3 regions of the Streptomyces sp. NPDC057877 genome follow, and region 3 is predicted to be linked to each of the others. Evidence: riboswitches for the same ligand, from Rfam matches in the RefSeq annotation. Region 3 holds a riboswitch; each other region holds the start of a gene.

Region 1 (6,973 bases), on a different contig from region 3:
GCCGATGACCATGGAGCTGACCGAGCACGAGCCCCCGTACAGCTGGCGGGTGCAGGGCATCGACGGCCCCGTCCGCGCCTTCTTCCACGGGGAGATCGAGCCCCTCGAGGGCGGCCGGCGCTCCCGCGTCACCCTGGAACTGGACTTCGTGGGCCACGGCATCGGCAGGGCCCTGGTCCCCTTCGTCGTCCGCCCCCAGGTCCGCAGGGAACTGCCCCGCAACGAGCAGCGCCTCAAGGAGCGGCTGGAGGGCATGGCCGTCTAGCGGGACGGCCGGAGAGCCGGTCAACCGGGCGGGCCGGGTCACACCAGTGGATCTGCGACACTGGTTGAACCATGCCCAAGCCCGGAGAACTCACTTTCGTAGCCCCCCGCGGAGCCAAGAAGCCGCCGCGGCATCTCGCCGATCTCTCGCCCGCCGAGCGCAAGGAGGCGGTGGTTGCGGTCGGGGAGAAGCCGTTTCGTGCCAAGCAGCTCTCGCAGCACTACTTCGCGCGGTACGCGCACGCGCCGCAGGAGTGGACCGACATTCCCGCCGCGTCGCGCGAGAAGCTGAGGGACGCGCTGCTGCCGGAGCTGATGACCGTCGTACGGCATCTGTCGACGGACGCGGACACCACCCGTAAGACGCTGTGGCGGCTGTTCGACGGGACGCTGGTGGAGTCGGTGCTGATGCGGTACCCGGACCGGGTGACCATGTGCATCAGCTCGCAGGCGGGGTGCGGGATGAACTGCCCGTTCTGCGCGACCGGGCAGGCGGGGCTCGACCGGAACCTGTCGACCGCGGAGATCGTGCACCAGATCGTGGACGGGATGCGGGCGCTGCGGGACGGGGAGATTCCCGGGGGTCCGGCGCGGCTGTCGAACATCGTGTTCATGGGGATGGGGGAGCCGCTCGCCAACTACAAGCGGGTCGTCGGTGCCATCCGCGCGCTCACCGATCCCGAGCCGGACGGGCTCGGTCTCTCGCAGCGGGGGATCACCGTGTCGACGGTGGGGCTGGTGCCCGCCATCCACCGGTTCGCCGACGAGGGGTTCAAGTGTCGGCTGGCCATTTCGCTGCACGCGCCGGATGACGAGTTGCGGGACACCCTCGTACCCGTGAACACGCGGTGGAAGGTGCGGGAGGTGCTGGACGCCGGGTGGGAGTACGCCGAGAAGTCCGGGCGGCGGCTGTCCATCGAGTACGCGCTGATCCGGGACATCAACGACCAGGCCTGGCGTGGGGACCGGCTCGGGCGGCTGCTGCGGGGCAGGCCCGTGCACGTGAATCTCATCCCGCTGAACCCGACGCCGGGGTCGAAGTGGACCGCGTCGCGGCCCGAGGACGAGAAGGCCTTCGTCGAGGCGATCGCCGCGCACGGTGTGCCGGTGACGATCAGGGACACCCGGGGCCAGGAGATCGACGGGGCGTGTGGACAGCTCGCGGCCACCGAACGGTAGTCTGAGCGCCGTAGGAACACATCTTCATATTCCGACAGGGGAGCGCCACAGCGCTGAGAGTGCGGCAACCGGCCGCAGACCCTCCGAACCTGGCCCAGGTCATTCTGGGTAGGGAGATCGGTCATCACTCGAGCTGTTGCGCCCTGCCCGGGAACCGCGGAAGGTCCCGGGCGGGGCCGCGTCTTCTCCTGGTCCATCCCAGGAGGAATCCAGTGCACATCAACAGGTACGCCGCCGCCGTGGCCGCCGGGCTCGGGGTCGTCGCGCTGTCCGGGTGCGGGGGGTCGTCGTCCGGCGGCGACTCCGCGGCCGACAGCAAGACCGTCACGCTCGTCAGCCACAACTCGTGGGCCGTCTCCGAGGACGTCCTCGCGGCCTTCGAGGAGGAGTCCGGCTACCAGGTGAAGGTCCTCACCGACGGCGACGCCGGGCAGGCCGTCAACAAGGCGATCCTGACCAAGGACAACCCGCAGGGCGACGTCCTCTTCGGCGTCGACAACACCCTGCTGTCGCGTGCTCTCGACAACGAGCTGTTCCAGTCGTACGAGCCCAAGGGTGCCGACGAGATCCGGCCCGAGTACCGGGGCGACGAGGGTGAGGGGCGCGTCACGCCCGTCGACACCGGTGACATCTGCGTCAACTACGACAAGGCGTACTTCGAGGAGCACGACCTGAAGCCGCCGCGGTCGTACGACGATCTCGTCAAGCCCGAGTACAAGGACCTCCTCGTCACCGAGAACGCCGCCTCCTCCTCGCCGGGGCTCGGGTTCCTGCTCGGTACGGCCGCGGAGTACGGGGACGACGGCTGGCAGGACTACTGGGAGAAGCTCAAGGGCAACGGCGTGAAGGTCGTCGAGGGCTGGGAGCAGGCCTACAACGAGGAGTTCTCCGGGTCCGCGGGCGGCAAGCAGGCGGGCGGCGACCGGCCGCTGGTCGTGTCGTACGCCTCCTCGCCGCCCGCCGAGGTCGTCTTCGCCGACCCGCGCCCCGAGACCGCCCCGACCGGCGTGGCGATGGGCACCTGTTTCCGGCAGGTCGAGTACGCGGGCCTGCTGAGCAACGCCCGCAACAGCGAGGGCGGCAAGGCGCTCATCGACTTCCTCGTCGGCAAGCGGTTCCAGGAGGACATGCCGCTGAACATGTTCGTCTACCCGGTGCGGGAGGGCGCCCAGGTGCCCGAGGAGTTCACGCAGTACGGTCCGCAGGCCGACGACCCCCACACCATGGCACCGGCGAAGATCGCCGAGAACCGTGACGAGTGGGTCAAGTCGTGGAACTCGCTCGTGCTGAAGTGACGCAGGTGACGCAGGTGACCTCCCGCGTGCGGAGCGGCGCGGCGCGGCTGGGGCTGCTCGCCCTGCCCGTCGCGTTCTTCGGCGTCTTCTTCGCCTACCCCGTCACCGCGATCGTCGCGCGCGGGCTGCGCGTCGGCGACGGCTGGCGGTTCGGGCGGCTGTGGGAGGTCCTCGGGGACTCCGGGATCCGGCAGGTGCTGTGGTTCACCACCTGGCAGGCGCTGGTCTCCACCGCGCTGACCCTGCTGATCGCGCTGCCCGGCGCCTATGTCCTGGCCCGGCTGGACTTCCCCGGCCGCCAGGTGCTGCGGGCGGTCGTCACGGTGCCGTTCGTGCTGCCGACCGTCGTCGTCGGTACGGCGTTCCTGGCGCTGGTCGGGCGCGGCGGACTGCTGGACGAGCTGTGGGGCGTACGCCTGGACACCACCGTCTGGGCGATCCTGCTGGCGCACGTCTTCTTCAACTACGCGGTCGTCGTGCGGACCGTCGGCGGGCTGTGGGCGCAGTTGGACCCCCGGCAGGAGGAGGCGGCGCGGATGCTCGGGGCGTCCCCGCTGCGGGCCTGGCGGCAGGTGACGCTGCCCGCGCTGGCGCCCGCGGTGGCCGCCGCCTCGCTGATGGTGTTCCTGTTCACCTTCACCTCCTTCGGTGTGGTGCAGATCCTCGGCGGGCCGACGTTCTCGACGCTGGAGGTCGAGATCTACCGGCAGACCTCCGAGATCTTCGACCTGTCCACCGCCGCCGTGCTGACGCTCGTCCAGTTCGCGGCGGTCGGCGGCGTCCTCGCCGTGCACGCCTGGACCGTACGGCGGCGGGAGACCGCCCTGCGGCTGGTGGACGCCGCCACCACGGCGCGCCGCCCGCGTGGTGCCGGGCAGTGGGCGCTGCTCGGCGGGGTGCTGTGCTCGGTCGCCGTGCTGCTGGTGCTGCCGCCCGCGGTGCTCGTCCAGCGGTCGCTGGACGCGCCCGGCTTCGGCTACTACCGGGCGCTGACGGAGGCGGAGGGCGGGATCTTCCTCGTGCCGCCCATCGAGGCGGTCGGCAACTCACTGACGTACGCCCTCGCCGCCACCGCCATCGCGGTGCTGGTCGGCGGGCTCGCGGCGGTGGCGCTGACCCGGCGGGACGCGGGGCGGTTCGTGCGCGGGTTCGACGCGCTGCTGATGCTGCCGCTGGGGGTGTCGGCGGTGACGGTCGGGTTCGGGTTCCTGATCGCGCTCGACGAGCCGCCGCTCGATCTGCGGGCCACCTGGATCCTGGTGCCGCTGGCGCAGGCGCTGGTGGGGGTGCCCTTCGTGGTACGGACCATGCTGCCGGTGCTGCGGGCGGTGGACGCGCGGCTGCGGGAGGCGGCGGCCGTGCTCGGGGCGTCGCCGTGGCGGGCCTGGCGCGAGGTGGACCTGCCGATGGTGCGGCGGGCGCTGCTGGTCGCGGCCGGGTTCGCCTTCGCGGTGTCGCTCGGGGAGTTCGGGGCGACGGTCTTCATCGCCCGCCCCGACAACCCGACGCTGCCGGTGGCCGTGGCCCGGCTGCTCGGGCGGCCCGGTGACCTCAACTACGGGCAGGCAATGGCCCTGTCCACGATCCTGATGGTGGTGTGTGCGGTGGCCCTGCTGGTACTGGAGAGGCTGCGGGTGCCGAACCGGACGGGGGAGTTCTGATGCTGCTGAGCCTTCAGTCCGCGACCGTCCGTTTCGACGGGCGGGCCGTGCTCGACGCCGTCGACCTGGCGGTGGCCGAGCACGAGATCGTGTGTGTGCTCGGGCCCAGCGGCAGCGGCAAGTCGACGCTGCTGCGGGCGGTGGCCGGGCTCCAGCCGCTGGCCGCGGGGCGGGTGCTGCTCGACGGCCGCGACCAGAGCGGGCTGCCCGCGCACCGGCGCGGGGTGGGGCTGATGTTCCAGGACCATCAGCTGTTCCCGCAGCGCGACGTCGGCGGCAATGTCGCCTTCGGGCTGCGGATGCACGGGGCTTCGCGTGCGGAACAGCGGGACCGCGTACGGGAGTTGCTCGACCTCGTCGGACTGCCGGGGGCCGCCCCGCGCGCCGTGGCCGCGCTGTCCGGCGGTGAGCAGCAGCGCGTGGCCCTCGCCCGGGCGCTCGCGCCCCGGCCCCGGCTGCTGATGCTGGACGAGCCGCTCGGCCAGCTCGACCGCTCGCTGCGGGAGCGGCTCGTGGTGGAACTGCGGGAACTGTTCGGGGCGTTGGGGACGACCGTGCTCGCGGTCACCCATGACCAGGGCGAGGCGTTCGCGCTCGCCGACCGGGTCGTGGTGATGCGGGACGGGCGGATCGCCCAGTCGGGGACGCCTCTTGAGGTCTGGCAGCGGCCCGCCGACGAGTTCGTGGCCCGTTTCCTCGGCTTCGACAACGTGGCCGGGGTGACGGTCACCGGTCAGGCCGCGGACACGCCGTGGGGCAAGCTGCCCGTCCCCGAGGGTGCCCCGCAAGGGGTGCGCACCCTGCTCGTCCGGCCTGCCGGGGTCCGCCTCGCGTCCGCCGACGCGGGCCTGCGCTGCACGGTCGTCGCCCGCGCCTTCAAGGGCACCCATGTCGCCGTACACCTGCAGCCGGAGGGCGACGCGCCCCGTCTTGAGGCGGCCTGCGCGCTGCGGGACGCGCCCGGGGTGGGGGACGTGGTCGGGGTGGGGTTCGACGCGGCGGAGACCGTGGTGCTGGGCTGAGCGGCGGCAAGGGAACGGAACGGCCGGGTGGCGTGAGCCACCCGGCCGTCGTGCGCACCGTGTCGTACGGGTCAGCGGTTGCTGTTGCGGCGGCGCATGCCGAAGAACACCGCTCCGCCACCGGCGAGCACCAGCGCACCGGCGATCCCGGCGATCATGCCGGTGTTGGAGTTGGCGCCGGTCTCGGCGAGGTTGGACTTTCCGGCCGCGGGGGAGGGCGCGTTGCTCGCCGTGTCCGCGGGGGCGGTGGTGGTCTCCTCCGCCGGGGACGACGGGGTCGGGGTCGACGGGCTGCTCTCCGAGGGGGTCTCGGAAGGCGTGCCGGACGGCTCCGGGGAGGACTCCGAGGGGGTCGGCGTCGGGGTGTCGTCGTCGGCGCAGCCCGTGGCCGGGGTGGTGAGGTGCGGCTTGATGTCCTCGTCGACCTGGTTACCGGCCTTGACGTGGACGCGGTAGGTGGCGCCGGGCTTCCAGTCTTCCTCGAAGGTGATGGTGACGCCTTCGCGGGAGCCCTTGACCACCTGGCTGCCCACCATGCGCTCGTCGGCGCCGTTGTTCTCCAGGTAGACGGTGACGGTCGCCGGGACGCCGGTCGGGTCCTTGTCGGTGACCGTGATGACGCCCTTGGCGCCGTCGCACTCGGCCGCGGCGGAGAACTCGCTGATGTCACAGGCGAGGGCACTGCCCGTGACACCGAGCACCAGCGCGGTGGAGGCGGCGGCGACCCCGAGGGCGCGCACGGAACGGCCGGTGAACCGGCGGGCGTTACTGCGTGCGTTGTGGCGGATTATGGACACGTTTGTCCTTTACGAGTTGCAAATGCGGGGGGTTGAGGGGGAAACGGGGCGCCACTGAGGTGCGCGTCCATCGCCCCCGGGAACACACAGGTCTATAAGCGCTCCATAAGCAGTGTCAATCCACGGACGCAACAGCGCAGTTGGCTTTGCCCTCTCATTAACCACCGAGACGTTTCAACGTCTCCGGAACCTCCTCGATCCGGTCGACCAGCGCGATCCGCGCCGCCATCGACCGCTCCCGGGCCAGCGACCGCAACAGCGGCCAGGCGGGCAGCCGCTCCGTCCAGTGCGCCCGGTCCACCAGGACCATGGGGGTGGGCTCGCCGCGCGACTCGTAGTAGTTCGGGGTCGCGTTGTCGAAGATCTCCTGTACGGTCCCGGCGGCACCGGGCAGATAGATCACGCCCGCGTTGCAGCGGGCCAGCAGGCCGTCCTCGCGGGTGGCGTTGGCGAAGTACTTGGCGATGTGCGCGGCGAAGGGGTTCGGCGGCTCGTGGCCGTAGAACCAGGTGGGAATGCCGACCGAGGTGCCGCCGCGCGGCCAGCGGGCGCGCACCTCGAAGGCCGCGCGGGCCCACTCGGTGATGGACGGGGTGAACTTCGGGGCCTTGGCGAGCAGGTGGAGGGCGTCCGGGAGCATCGCGTCGTCGTGCGGCGCGGCGTACGCGCCCAGGTTCGCCGCCTCCATCGCGCCGGGGCCGCCGCCGGTCGCCACGGTGAGCCCGGCGCGGGCGAGGTCCCGGCCGAGGTGGGCG
Region 2 (6,973 bases), on a different contig from region 3:
CGGCGGAGTCCCCGTCGTGCGGCTTGCCGCCGGTGAGCATCTCGTACAGGACGACCCCGCACGCGTACACGTCGACGCGCGCGTCCACGCCGCCGCCCTGCTCGATCTGCTCGGGGGCGAGGTAGGCGACGGTGCCGAGCACCGCGCCGGTGGTGCTGGTGACGGTGTCCACCGAGCGCACCAGGCCGAAGTCGGCGACCTTGACCCGGCCGTCGTCCCCGATGAGCACGTTCTCCGGCTTCATGTCCCGGTGCACGAACCCCGCCCGGTGCGCGGCGCCGAGCGCGGCGAGCACCGGCTCCAGGATGTCCAGCGCGGCCCGCGGCTGGAGCGCCCCGCGCTCGCGCAGCACATCGCGCAGGGTGCAGCCCGCGACGTACTCCATGGCGAGATAGACATACGCCCCGTCGGTCCCCTGGTCGAACACCTGGACGACGTTGGGGTGCGCGAGCCGCGCCACCGACTTGGCCTCACGGATGAACCGCTCGACGAACGTGCCGTCCGTCGCGAGCGACGGGTGCATCACCTTGACGGCGAGAACGCGGTCCAGCCGGGTGTCCACGGCCCGGTAGACGGTCGCCATCCCACCGACGGCGATCCGCGCGTCGATGCGATAACGACCGTCGAGCACCTGCCCGACGAGAGGGTCCTGAAGGGTCGTGTCCACGCAGGTGAGTGTACGAGGAGCGACTGACAGACCTGGCCGCTTGCTTCGAGATCGCACCAGGACTGATTCGTACCTGTGACGCAACGCACGAAGGAGAAGCCGCCGACGGCGCCGAGCCACCCACGGCAAACGTGAACCTGCCAGCCGCCCGGAAACGGGTGGTGCGCGGGTCGGAGGGAAACGGCCAGCACCCACGCCGGTTCAGAAGGCAGGCCGCTCAGGATCCAGCACCGCCAGGCCCTCCGCAGGAGACGACGCCTCCGCGAACCGCCGCACGGGAATCCGCCCGGCCCGCCGGGCCAACCGCCCCGCCTCCACCGCATGCCGCATCGCGTCAGCCATCAGCACCGGCTCCTGAGCCCGGGTCACCGCGGAGGCCAGCATCACCCCCGCACACCCCAGCTCCATCGCCAACGCCGCGTCCGACGCCGTACCCGCCCCCGCGTCCAGGATCACCGGCACCCCCGCCCGCTCCACGATCAGCTCGAAGTTGTGCGGGTTGCGAATCCCCATCCCCGACCCGATCGGCGACCCCAGCGGCATGATCGCCGCACATCCGGCGTCCTCCAGCTTCCGCGCCAGCACGGGGTCGTCATTGGTGTACGGCAGCACCGTGAACCCGTCGTCGACCAGCGTCTCCGCCGCGTCGAGCAGCTCGATCGGGTCCGGCAGCAGCGTCCGCTCGTCGGCGATCACCTCCAGCTTCACCAGATCCGTACCGAGCGCCTCGCGCGCGAGGCGGGCCGTCAGCACGGCCTCACCGGCGGTGTAGCACCCGGCGGTGTTGGGCAGCACCCGGATCCCGAGCCGGTCCAGGACGGACAGCACGGAACCGTGCACCGAGGGGTCCACGCGCCGCATCGCGACCGTCGTCAGCTCCGTGCCGGAGGCGACCAGCGCGCGCTCCAGCACCTCCAGGCTGGGCGCCCCGCCGGTGCCCATGATCAGGCGGGACGTGAAGGACGTACCGCCGAGGACGAAGGGATCGTCGGCCATGGTCAGCCTCCTTGGACGGCGGTGAGGACTTCGACGCGGTCGCCCTCGGCCAGCGGCGTGGTGGACCACTGCGCGCGCGGGACGACGGTTTCGTTGAGGGCGGCGGCCACTCCGGAGGGCGCCGCGGTGAGCGTGCTGACGAGGGCGTCGAGAGCCGTGCCGGGCGCGATGTGCCGGGGCTCTCCGTTGACGGAGATGTTCATGCGGGCTGCTCCATGAGGGCCGGGGTTCCGGTGAAGCGCTGGGGGGTGAAGGGCCGGGCCACCTCGGGCAGCTCGCCGGTGGCCAGGACGTGCGCCATGGCGTCGCCGGTGACCGGGGTGAGGAGCACGCCGTTGCGGAAGTGCCCGGTGGCCAGCAGCAGCCCGTCGAGCGCGGTCGGGCCGAGCAGCGGCGCGTTGTCCGGGGAGCCGGGGCGCAGTCCCGCGCGGGTCTCCGTCAGGGGCAGCTCGGTGATCCCGGGCAGCAGCTCGTGCGCGTCGCGCAGCAGCTCGTACACGCCGCCCGCGGTGACCGAGGTGTCCCAGCCGAGTTCCTCGCTGGTGGCGCCGACGACCAGTTCGCCGTTCTCGCGCGGCACCAGGTAGACATGGCTGCCGCGGACCATCGCGCGGACGGTGCGGCTGAGGAACGGCGCGTACCGCTCCGGCACGGCCAGCCGCAGCACCTGCCCCTTCACGGGCCGCACGGGCGGCAGTACGGCGTCGGGAACGCCCGCGAGGCGTCCGCTGAGGCTCCCCGCGGCCAGCACGACCTGCTCGGCGGTGAGCTGATCGCCGTCCCGCGTGAGCACACCGGTGGCCCGCTCCCGTACGACGGTGAGCCGTTCGGCCCAGGCCCGGCGGAAGACCACGCCCGCCCGCTCGCAGGCGGCCACGAGAGCCGTCGAGAGGAGCCGGGGGTCGATCTGGTGGTCACCGTCCACCCGCAGCCCGCCGCGCACGCCCGGCGCGAGCATCGGCTCCAGACGGCGGCAGTCCCGCCCGGACAGCCACTCGGACTCCAGCCCCGACTGGCGTTGCAGGGCGTGCAGTTCGCGCAGGTGGGCCCGGTCGTCGGTGTCCAGCGCGACGGCGAGGGTGCCGCTGCGGCGGTAGCCGACGTCGTGGCCGGTGAGTTCGGTGAGTTCGGCCGCGAAGTCGGGATAGCGGCGGGCGGAGGCGAGATTGAGCCCGAGCAGGGTCTGCTCGCCGTAGTGCAGTTCCGTGACGGCGGCCAGCATTCCGGCCGCCACCTGTGCGGCTCCGCCGCCCGGTTCCGGATCCACCACCGCGGTGGTGAGCCCGCGCTGTGCGGCTCGCCACGCGGTGACGAGGCCGATGACTCCGCCCCCGATGACAAGGACGTCTGACGTACGCGACATGGGCGTCCAGCCCCTCCCTTCGCCGGCATGACCCGGATCAGGTTCGTACGGTCGGAGGCCGCCAGCCTCCCTCTCAGCCCGGTGCGTCCGGGCTCCCGCGAGTGCTTTACGTTGGCCACCACCCTAGCTGTTGCCGCGACGTCTCTGTAAGGGAGCCTCCGCCATGCCGCGCTCGCTCGACGGCCTCGTCCTCGCCCCGGTCGCCGACCAGGCCCCAGGTCAGGTCGGCACCCGGACCCGGTTCACGTACCACGAGAAGGAGGGCGAGATCTGGGCGGAGTACGCGGGCGGCGACGTCGTACGCGGCCATCTGGTGGGGACCCGGGCAGGTGACCGGCTGGACTTCCGGTACGTGCAGCTCAAGCAGGACGGCACCACGTCGTCGGGGCACTGTGTGTCGACGGTCGTGGAACTGCCCGACGGGCGGGTGCGGTTGGAGGAGGCCTGGGAGTGGGAGTCGCAGGAGGGCAGCGGCACCAGTGTGGTGGAGCAGGTCACCGAGCCCGCCCCATGACTGACTTTTCGTCAGTTGTCTATGGTGATCAGGTGAGCGAGCAGACGCAGGCACGGGGAGGGTCCACGCCACGGCGCGTGGTCGTCGTGGGCGCGGGCATGGCCGGGGTGCAGACCGCGGTCGCCCTGCGCGAACAGGGCTTCACCGGCACCGTGACGCTGATCGGCGCGGAGCCGCACCAGCCCTACGACCGGCCGCCGCTGTCCAAGGCCGTGCTGCTCGGCACGGCCGAGGGCTCCGCCTTCGACGTCGACTTCGAGGCGCTCGGCATCGAGCTGCGGCTGGGCCGCGAGGTGGCGGGCGTGCGCCCCGCCGACCACGAGCTGGACACCGGGGCCGGGCCGGTCCCCTACGACGTCCTGGTCGTCGCCACCGGCGCGGAACCGGTCCGGCTGCCGGGCACGGAGGGCGTGCCCGGGGTGCATCTGCTGCGCACCCTGGACGACGCCGAGCGGCTGCGGCCGGTGCTCGCCCGGCAGCGTGACATCGTGATCGTCGGCGCGGGCTGGATCGGCGCCGAGTTCGCCACCGCGGCGCGCGAGGCGGGCTGCGCCGTGACGGTCGTGGAGGCCGCGGACCGCCCGCTCGCGGGCTCGCTGCCCGCCGAGGTGGCCGTGCCCATGGCGGCCTGGTACGCCGACAGCGGGGCCGTCCTGCGCACCCACGCGCGCGTGGCGCACATCGAACCCGGCGTCGTGGTCCTCGACGACGGCACCCGGCTGCCCGCGGACGCCGTGGTCGTCGGCATCGGCGCCCGCCCCGCCACCGCCTGGCTCGCCGGGTCCGGCATCGAGCTGGGCACGTGGGGCGAGGTGGTGGCCGACGCCGGGCTGCGCACCTCGGCCCCGGACGTGTACGCGGTCGGCGACTGCGCGTCCTTCCCCTCGGGACGGTACGGCGAGCGTCTCCTCGTCCACCACTGGGACAACGCCCTCCAGGGCCCCCGCACCGTCGCCGCGGACATCCTCGGCGAGGCCCCCGCCGACTACGACCCGGTGCCGTACTTCTGGTCCGAGCAGTTCGGCCGCTTCGTCCAGTACGCGGGGCACCACCCCGCCGCCGACACCACCGTCTGGCGCGGCGACCCCTCCGGCCCCGCCTGGACGGTCTGCTGGCTCCGCGGCGACCGCCTGACCGCCCTCCTGGCCGTGGGCCGTCCCAGGGACCTGGCCCAGGGCAGACGCCTGATCGAGTCGGGCGCCCGAATGAACCCCACGCTCCTCACGGACCCGGCCCGCCCACTGAAGTCGGCGACCGCGTAGCCACCGGCCCGCGGGCCCGGCTGCCCGGCCCCGGCTGCCCGGCCCCGGCTGCCCGGCCCCGGCTGCCCGGCCCCGGGGCTGCCCGGCCCCGGCCCGTGCGCGCTCGCGCTCGTGTCCTGTGCTCCCGCGCCGTGTCCTGTGCTCCCGCGCCCTGCGCTGTGCTCCCGCCCCGTGCGTTGTGCCTCGTGCGCGCGGGGCGCGCGGGGCGACCACACCGGTACCTACCGGCCGAGGTGCGCCCCGGGTCGTGCTTCCCCGCCGGGCGCCGCCCGTCCTGGTGGCCGTCCCCGACCTGCCGCGCCCACCCCCACCTCCGCTTCTTCCGGCCACGTGGCGCCCCCACCTCCGCTTGCGGCCACGTGGGCGCCCCCACGCCCGCTTCCGGCCACGTGGGCGCCCCCACGCCCCGCCCGCCCGCGCGAGCGGCCCCGTGCGCCCCCGCGTCCCCCCAGGTGGGCGGGGCTGACTTCCGACTGTCAGTGGGGGATGGCAGGCTTGTTCGCGTGACCGAGATTGACGCAAAGATCGATGCTCTCGTCCCCGCCTGGCTCACGCTGCCCGACATCGCGGAGATGCTCGATGTCGAGGTGACGCGCGTGCGGCAGCTGGTGAAGGAAGGCCAGCTCATCGCCGTACGGCGTGGCGAGAACCGTGCGCTGCACGTCCCCGCCGCCTTCATCGACGGGGACCGGGTCGTCAAGGGCCTGTCCGGAACCCTGACGCTCCTGCGGGACGACGGCTTCACCGACGAAGAGATGCTCGAGTGGCTGTTCACCCCCGACGAGAGCCTGCCCGGCACCCCCGCGCAGGCCCTGAGCGAGAATCGCGGAACGGAGGTGAAGCGCCGCGCCCAGGCGCTCGCCGTCTGATCCGACCAGCAGCCCGGTGTACGGGCCACGGCAGCCCCGCGGCCCGTACACCACCGACCACGGGGGAACACGTATGCCCGCCGCCACCGCCCGCGAACAGCTCGCCGACGCCCGGCTCTACCTGTGCACGGACGCCCGCAAGCGCCAGGGCGACCTGCCCGAGTTCCTGGACGCGGTCCTGGCGGGCGGCGTCGACATCGTGCAACTGCGCGACAAGGGCATGGAGGCCGCCGAGGAGCTGGAGCACCTGGCGGTCTTCGCCGAGGCCTGCGCCCGGCACGGCAGACTCCTCGCGGTCAACGACCGCGCGGACGTCGCCCACGCCGCCACGGCCGACGTGCTCCACCTCGGCCAGGGCGACCTCCCGGTCCCGGCGGCCCGCGCCCTCCTCGGCGACGAGGTGCTGATCGGCCGCTCCACCCACGCCGAGTCCGAGGCCTCCGCCGCGGCCGTCCAGGACGGCGTGGACTACTTCTGCACCGGCCCCTGCTGGCCCACCCCCACCAAGCCCGGCCGCCACGCCCCCGGCCTCGACCTGGTCCGGCACACGGCCGCGCTCGGCACCGACCGCCCCTGGTTCGCCATCGGCGGCATCGACCTCGGCAATCTCGACGAGGTGCTCACGGCGGGCGCCCGCCGCGTCGTCGTCGTACGGGCCATCACCGAGGCCGACGACCCGGGTGCCGCGGCGGCGGAGTTCGCGAAGCGGCTGCGCGCGGCGTAGATCCGCTGTTCGATCCCCCGGCCTGTCCAAGGGGCGGACAACATCGCGACAAATCGGGCATATTTTCAGACTCCGGTTGGGTGAGCCCCGCCCCCTGGCTAACCTGCCCGTATGGCCCTCGGTACCGCATCCACCAGACCGGACCACGCCCGGACCGTACGCGACATGCTCGCGACCGGCAGGACGACCTATTCGTTCGAGTTCTACGCCCCCAAGACCGCGAAGGGCGAGCGAAACCTGTGGAACGCGCTCCGCCGGGTCGAGGCGGTCGCACCCGACTTCGTCTCCGTGACCTACGGCGCTGGCGGCTCCACCCGCGCGGGCACCGTCAAGCAGACCGAGCGCATCGCCTCGGACACCACCCTCACCCCGATCGCCCACCTCACCGCCGTCGACCACTCGGTGGCCGACCTGCGCAACATCATCGGCCAGTACGCCGACGCCGGGATCCGCAACATGCTCGCGCTGCGTGGCGACCCGCCCGGCGACCCGATGGGCGACTGGGTGCCGCACCCCCAGGGCCTCACCTACGCCGCCGAACTCGTCGAACTGATCAAGAACTCCGGTGACTTCTGCGT
Region 3 (6,973 bases):
GAGGGGCGGATACACCCGGTTCCCCGCGGCGACGAACTCCTTCGACTTCTCGGCCATGCCCTGCTCGATCTCCGTCTGTGTCCCGCCGTGCTCGTGGCGGATGTCCTGGGAGATCTTCATCGACGACAGCAGTACTCCGGAGATGGCTGTGTTCATTCTCTCGTGCTGCCCGGCCCACGGTAGTTGAGCGATTGCCTTCCAACCTGACCGATCTTGACTCGGCCTCCTGTCCGGTGTGGAGAATCGTTCTCGGGGGTGGTCAGCGATGCGGACGCGGGTGATCAGACGGCCCGTGTATGCGTGGCTGCCCGTGACCGGCGCGATCGTTAGCTATGCCCTCGCCTCTGTGGTCATGGGGCCACTGGACGAAGAACCACCAGCGGCAGTACTGCTCGGTGGCATGGCGATCTTCCTCTGGGCGCTCGGGTGGGACTCCGCGATCCGCATCACCGCCGACCGCGTGGCCGTCACCAACTTCCTCCTGACCTCGACCGTTGTCTGGAACGATGTCGCGCAGGTGACGGTCGACGATGGTTTGACCATCACCCTGAACGATGGGCGCACCCTCGGCTCGGTCGCCTTCGGCAGTTCGCTCTTGGGGGCGTTCACCGGATACCGGACCCACCAAAGAGCCTTTCGGCTGCTTGCGGAGGCGCACCTCACGGCGTCCCAGGCCCACCACGGCGAGAGCGACAGCCCGGTCCGGGTCGACGTGACGTTCGAGTGGAGACGACTCCTGCGTGCCCTGGTGGCGGTTTACGGCCCACTCCTCATCATCTGGGCACTGTCGAGGTGAGCGCACGGCGCTGCCCTGCGATGCGGGACAGCGCCTGACCGCACATCAATCCGCGAGTGGCAGGTACACCCTGTTCCCGCTGGCCGCGAACTCCTTCGACTTCTGGAGCATCCCCTCCGCGATCTCCTCCTGAGAGGCCCCCTCGGCCGCCGCACCACCGAACCGCTCTGTGATGCTTTGGCTGATCTTCATCGAGCAGAACTTGGGCCCGCACATCGAGCAGAAGTGCGCCGTCTTGGCGGGCTCGGCCGGGAGGGTCTCGTCGTGGAACTCGCGTGCCGTGTCCGGGTCGAGGGCCAGGTTGAACTGGTCCTCCCACCGGAACTCGAACCGGGCGTCGGACAGCGCGTCATCCCACTCCTGTGCACCTGGGTGCCCCTTGGCGAGGTCGGCTGCGTGGGCGGCGATCTTGTAGGTGATGACGCCGGTCTTGACGTCGTCACGGTTGGGTAGGCCCAGGTGTTCCTTGGGCGTGACATAGCAGAGCATGGCCGTGCCCCACCAGGCGATCATCGCGGCACCGATGCCGGAGGTGATGTGGTCGTACGCAGGCGCGACGTCCGTCGTCAGCGGGCCGAGCGTATAGAACGGAGCTTCATCACAGATCTCCTGCTGAAGGTCGATGTTCTCCTTGATCTTGTGCATCGGGACATGGCCCGGGCCCTCGATCATGGTCTGTACGTTGAAACGCTTGGCGATCGTGTTGAGTTCCCCGAGCGTCCGCAACTCCGCGAACTGCGCCTCGTCGTTGGCGTCCGCGATGGAGCCCGGCCGCAGGCCGTCACCGAGGGAGTAGGTGACGTCGTAGGCGGCGAGGATCTCGCAGAGTTCCTCGAAGTTCTCGTACAGGAAGCTCTCCTTGTGGTGCGCCAGGCACCAGGCGGCCATGATCGAGCCGCCGCGGGAGACGATGCCGGTCTTGCGGTTCGCCGTCAGCGGGACGTAGGGCAGCCGCACGCCCGCGTGGACCGTCATGTAGTCCACGCCCTGCTCGGCCTGTTCGATGACCGTGTCCTTGTAGATCTCCCAGGTCAGTTCCTCGGCCCGGCCGTCGACCTTCTCCAGGGCCTGGTAGAGCGGCACCGTGCCGATGGGAACGGGGGAGTTGCGCAGCACCCACTCGCGGGTGGTGTGGATGTTGCGGCCGGTGGACAGGTCCATGACCGTGTCGGCGCCCCAGCGGGTCGCCCAGGTCATCTTCTCGACCTCCTCCTCGATGGAGGAGGTCACCGCCGAGTTGCCGATGTTGGCGTTGACCTTCACCAGGAACCGCTTGCCGATGATCATCGGCTCGATCTCGGGGTGGTTGACGTTCGCGGGCAGCACGGCCCGGCCCGCCGCGATCTCCTCACGGACCACCTCGGCGGAGACGTTCTCGCGGAGGGCCACGTACTCCATCTCCGGCGTGATCTCGCCCCGGCGGGCATACGCGAGCTGAGTGACCGCGTTCCCGTCGCGGCCACGGCGCGGCTGCCGCGGTCGGCCGGGGAAGACCGCGTCGAGATTGCGCAGACCGCCGCGCGGCGAGGTGTGCTTGATGCCGTCGTCCTCGGGACGGACCGGGCGACCCGCGTACTCCTCGGTGTCGCCGCGGGCGATGATCCAGTTCTCCCGCAGCGGCGGCAGGCCCCTGCGGACGTCGGTGTCGACCAGTGGATCGGTGTACGGGCCCGATGTGTCGTACAACGTCACTGATTGCCCGTTGGTGAGATGCACCTGACGGACCGGCACCTGTATGTCAGGGCGGGAGCCCCCGACATACGCCTTGTGCCAGCCGATGGACTTCCCGGCCTCGGCAGGCTCCGTGTCGCTGGAGAGCTGCTTGGAGGCAGGCGTGCGTACGTCCTTGTTGGCCATGAGACCTACTCCCTACGCCGGCATTACCCGGTAACAGGTTCGGCGGTCGACGCAGCGGTTTCCGTCCATGGATGCTTCGTGTGAAACATCACTCGCCTCGAGTTGATGTTTCATGTGAAACATCGCTGGGACGGAGGTCAGCGCCCTCTCAGCCCGGTGCTCCGAGCTCCCGCGTGTACAAAGGTGACTCCACGCTAGCGTCAATTCGGGCGCGGTGAACAGAGGGCCCCTGCCGTTCTTGCGATGATCGGTCGGTGACCACGACGCATCATCCTCCGTTCCCGCCGCCCGAACCACCTCGCGGATCCGGTCCCGGCACCGGCCCTGGAACCGGCAACGGGCCTGGTCAGGCGGGCGGTTCGGCGCGGCCCGGCGCGACTGCTCGCGGCGGGCCCGGAGCCGGTGGCGGGGCCGGACACGGACCCGGGTTCGGCGGCGCGGGCGGTCACGGGCCCGGAGGTGGGCACGGGGCGCCCGGGGGCCATGGGGCCGGGGGTGCGGCTGGTGGCAATGGCGGGCTCGGATCCGGAGGACATGGCGGCCATGGTGGCCAGGGCGGCCAGGGCGGCCAGGGCGGCGGGCCTGGTGGGTACGGCGGCGACGGAGCGGGAGGGCAAGGAAGCCACGGGGGCCAGGGCGGTCACGGCGGTCACGGCGGTCACGGCGGTCACGGCGGTCACGGCAACGGTGGTGGGCACGGCAGCCGCGGAGACGGTGGTGGGCACGGCGGCCACGGAGACGGTGGTGAACACGGCGGCGGTGGGCACGGGCACTCGCACAGTCATGGCCCCGCCGCCCCCGTCTCCAAGCACCTGCGCAAGGTGATCGCGGCCGTCCTCATCCCGTTCGCCGCCGCGGTCGTGGTCGGGCTCGCCGTGTTGTGGCCCGGCGGCGCCCCGCCGCACGAGCGCACCGGGGTCGGCTTCGACCGGCAGACCCAGCAGGCCACGGTCACCAAGGTCGAGAGCGTGAGCTGTTCCTCGGTGAACGGCTCGGCTCCCCCGCCGACTGGCGACACCTCCACCGCCGAGGGGTCCTCCGCGCAGCAACAGGCGCAGGGCACCTGCAAGAGGGCGACGATCCGGATCGACACCGGCAAGGACAGCGGCCGGACGTTCACCGAGATCGTGCAGCCGGACCAGTCACGGCAGTTGCACGAGGGCCAGGAGGTCGTCGTCGCCTACGAGCCCTCGGCGCCGGAGGACCTGCAGTACTCGGTGACCGACGTGAACCGCAGGCTTCCCCTGGCCATGCTCGCCGGGATCTTCGCGGTCGTCGTCGTGGTCGTCGGGCGGCTGCGGGGTGTCATGTCGCTGATCGCGCTGGCCACCAGCTTCCTGGTGCTGAACTTCTTCATCCTGCCCGCGATCCTCCAGGGCTCGAACCCGCTGCTCGTGGCGGTCATCGGGTCGAGCGCCATCATGCTGATGGCGCTGTATCTGTGCCACGGGCTGTCGGCGCGTACGTCCGTGGCGGTGCTCGGCACCCTGATCTCGCTGCTGCTGATCGGCGTCCTCGGCTCGCTGTTCATCGACTGGGCCGCGCTCACCGGCAACACCGATGACAACACCGGTCTGATCCACGGCCTGTATCCGGAGATCGACATGAGCGGTCTGCTGCTCGCCGGTGTCATCATCGGGTCGCTCGGTGTCCTGGACGATGTGACGGTCACCCAGACGTCGGCGGTCTGGGAGCTGCACGAGGCGAATCCGACGATGGGCTGGCGAGGCCTGTACCGCGCGGGCATCCGGATCGGCCGCGACCACATCGCGTCCGTGGTCAACACACTCGTCCTCGCCTACGCCGGTGCCGCGCTGCCGTTGCTGCTCCTCTTCTCGATCGCGCAGAGCAGCGTGGGCACGGTCGCCAACAGCGAGCTGGTCGCGGAGGAGATCGTGCGCACGCTGGTGGGCTCGATCGGCCTGGTGGCGTCGGTACCGGTCACCACGGCCCTGGCGGCCCTGGTGGTCGCGGCCGACCGTTCGGGTCCAGGGCCGGTCCCGGAAGCCGTACCGGCCGGGAACCGCCCGGCTCCGGTGCTCGGCGGCAGGGGACGCCGTCGGAAGCGCTGACGCGGGCGGAAGGGGGGACGTGGGCCAGGCGCACCATGCCGCCCGCCCCTGAAGAAGCGTTTCTACGTCCCCGTCAGGCGAAGCGTTACGCCACCTGCCTGGCGTAACGCTTCACCCCGCTCCCTGGTCCGCCAGGATGCGGTCCAGCGCCTCGTCGAGATGCGCGTCGAAGTCTCCGAGCGCACCCTCCTGGCCCAACGGGACCAGTTTGTCGGTGCGGTCGAGGAAGGCCACCAGAGGTGCCGACGACGACCGGAACAGGGCGTGGTCGGCGCCCACCTGGAGTCGGATCAGTACCTCCCCCAGCGCCTCGGGTTCGACCGGCGTGACCCGCACATCGCCCTCGCCGCACGGCCGACCGACCCCGTCGATCAGCAGCTCCCGCCCGAACGCCCAGGTCACCGGCGCGTCACCGGGCAAGTGAAAGGTCAGCCGCACGGCATAGGGATCACAGGTCTCATAGCTCAGCTCCACCGGGATGCGGAAAGAGAGCTCCTCGGAGACGAGAAAGCTCATCATGACCTCTGCCTGAACCGCCTGTACGGACTCGCGCATCGCCTACCCCGTCATTTGCCGTCGACTGGCCGGGAAAGTACCCCTGACACTGGCTGCATCTTGCTGAACGTACACACCAGATCACAAGGAGTGAGTTTTCAGATACTGATAGAGATCGCAAGCGAGCCGAGCAGCTGCCCGATCTCGTCCTGCAACCGCCGGACAGCGGGCAGCAGCCGGTCGGTCTGATGGGCCGGGAGGGAGATCGCCATCGTCGCGGCAGTGGCACCCATGGTGATCGGAATCGCCGCGCACACCGTCCCGAGCGCGTACTCCTGCCGCTCGATCACCGGTTCCATTCGCCGCGTCCGCTCCAGCCGTCGTAGCAGGCTGTGGCTGTCGGGGACCGTGTACGGGGTGATTGACTCCACGGGGTAGCGGCCGAGGTGATCGCGGCGCGAGTCCTCGTCCAGCTGGGACAGCAGACACTGCCCGATGGCGTGTGCGTGCCCGGTCTCCCGGAAGTCGGCCCACTCCTCCACCGCCGGGGTGCCCGGGGACTCGGAGACGCACATGACCTCGATCTCGCCGTCGCGGTAGAGCGCGTAGTAGATGGGGACACCGATGGAATCCCGCCAATGTGCGAGCGCCTCGATGACGGTGCTGCGACGTTTCTGCTGTGCTCCGCTGCTGCTCAGCCGCTCGGCCGCCGCACCGAGGAAGAACAGCCCCTTCTCCCGGCGCAGATAGCCCTCGTGGGCGAGCGTGCGCAGTAGGTGGTACGTCGTGGGAAGGGCGATGCCGGTCTCGCGGGCCAGTTGCTTGGCGGGCGCGCCGTGCTCGTGTCCGGCGACGCACTCCAGGAGACGCATGGCGCGCTGTACGGAGCTGATGAGCGTGGTGGCGTTCGACGGCGCAGGCTCCTGCGCGGAGGACGGCGCGGGCGGCTGTGCGGAGGACCGCGTGGGCGGCTGTGCGGAGGAGCATCTCGGGGCTACGGCCGCGGCGGGCGCCGTCCGTTGCCGAGGGCTGGACGGGGCTCCGGACGGGGAGGGCTGCTCAGGGGGTCTGACGCGCAGTCCCGGGGTGGGGGCCGCGGTCAGGAGGGATGTGGGGGGTGCGTGGGCTTCTGTGTGGGCTGGGGCGGGTGCGGTGTCAACCGTGGCCAAGGGTCACTCCCGAAGCGGGAAAGGGCTGCCCGTGCGGGAAGACACGGGAGGGGGTGTGCGCCGCGCGCGGGGTCCTTCCCCGCGTGTGAGTTCTGGACTCTAACCGCCCGCTACCGCTCACAGGCCTCCTGCGCGGGAAACTTCCCCCTCGCGAGGGAACCCGCGCCACCCGTCACCGGTCACCCTGTCCACGCCGCCGCCACCAGCCGCCCTTCGGGGCTCCTCGGTGGCCGGGCGCCGCACCTCTCATGGGTCGCCCGGCCCGCTCACCAGTCGCCGCGTGACGAGGAGCTGGAGGTGAACTTCCGTACGACGTAGATGAGTCCACCGACCAGGGCCACGAAGACCAGCACCTTGAACAGCAGGCCGATCACAAAGCCGATGACGCTGGCTATCAGGCCGCCGAACACGACCAGGGCGATGACCGGCACCGCGATCCACTTCACCCACCACGGAAGTCCCGCGAAGATCTCTCGCATTGCCCTCGTCCTGTCTCTCCGCCCGTCGCAGTTGCCGGGGCCTGGTGACGGCCGGCACTTTCGTTGCCGACCCTTTTCTTGTCCTGCCTCGATGCTAGGACGCCA

What was found. Region 3 has a riboswitch for thiamine pyrophosphate ahead of thiC (phosphomethylpyrimidine synthase ThiC). Riboswitches for the same ligand answer to the same signal wherever they lie in the genome.
Region 1: linked by a shared signal. The riboswitch ahead of ACFVQG_RS31215 (thiamine ABC transporter substrate binding subunit) and the one ahead of thiC (phosphomethylpyrimidine synthase ThiC) in region 3 are both predicted to bind thiamine pyrophosphate.
Region 2: linked by a shared signal. The riboswitch ahead of thiO (glycine oxidase ThiO) and the one ahead of thiC (phosphomethylpyrimidine synthase ThiC) in region 3 are both predicted to bind thiamine pyrophosphate.

What each region holds. Positions count from the first base shown of each region.
Region 1 is NZ_JBHVMS010000011.1:202,065-209,037, forward strand. Features, by position in the region: gene ACFVQG_RS31205 (SRPBCC family protein) at 1-265, shown strand, start outside; gene rlmN (23S rRNA (adenine(2503)-C(2))-methyltransferase RlmN) at 337-1,443, shown strand; TPP riboswitch at 1,470-1,576, shown strand; gene ACFVQG_RS31215 (thiamine ABC transporter substrate binding subunit) at 1,656-2,738, shown strand; gene ACFVQG_RS31220 (ABC transporter permease) at 2,714-4,399, shown strand; gene ACFVQG_RS31225 (ABC transporter ATP-binding protein) at 4,399-5,421, shown strand; gene ACFVQG_RS31230 (LAETG motif-containing sortase-dependent surface protein) at 5,493-6,218, opposite strand; gene ACFVQG_RS31235 (LOG family protein) at 6,376-6,973, opposite strand, start outside.
Region 2 is NZ_JBHVMS010000005.1:364,065-371,037, reverse strand. Features, by position in the region: gene pknB (Stk1 family PASTA domain-containing Ser/Thr kinase) at 1-667, opposite strand, end outside; gene ACFVQG_RS16710 (thiazole synthase) at 869-1,663, opposite strand; gene thiS (sulfur carrier protein ThiS) at 1,666-1,866, opposite strand; gene thiO (glycine oxidase ThiO) at 1,863-3,026, opposite strand; TPP riboswitch at 3,024-3,135, opposite strand; gene ACFVQG_RS16695 (hypothetical protein) at 3,190-3,540, shown strand; gene ACFVQG_RS16690 (NAD(P)/FAD-dependent oxidoreductase) at 3,573-4,802, shown strand; gene ACFVQG_RS16685 (Rv2175c family DNA-binding protein) at 5,306-5,671, shown strand; gene thiE (thiamine phosphate synthase) at 5,745-6,395, shown strand; gene metF (methylenetetrahydrofolate reductase [NAD(P)H]) at 6,507-6,973, shown strand, end outside.
Region 3 is NZ_JBHVMS010000003.1:591,777-598,749, reverse strand. Features, by position in the region: gene ACFVQG_RS10515 (thiamine biosynthesis protein ThiC) at 1-156, opposite strand, end outside; gene ACFVQG_RS10510 (hypothetical protein) at 311-796, shown strand; gene thiC (phosphomethylpyrimidine synthase ThiC) at 842-2,653, opposite strand; TPP riboswitch at 2,646-2,836, opposite strand; gene ACFVQG_RS10500 (YibE/F family protein) at 2,908-4,725, shown strand; gene ACFVQG_RS10495 (SsgA family sporulation/cell division regulator) at 4,837-5,280, opposite strand; gene ACFVQG_RS10490 (IclR family transcriptional regulator) at 5,379-6,113, opposite strand; gene ACFVQG_RS10485 (DUF5326 family protein) at 6,656-6,868, opposite strand.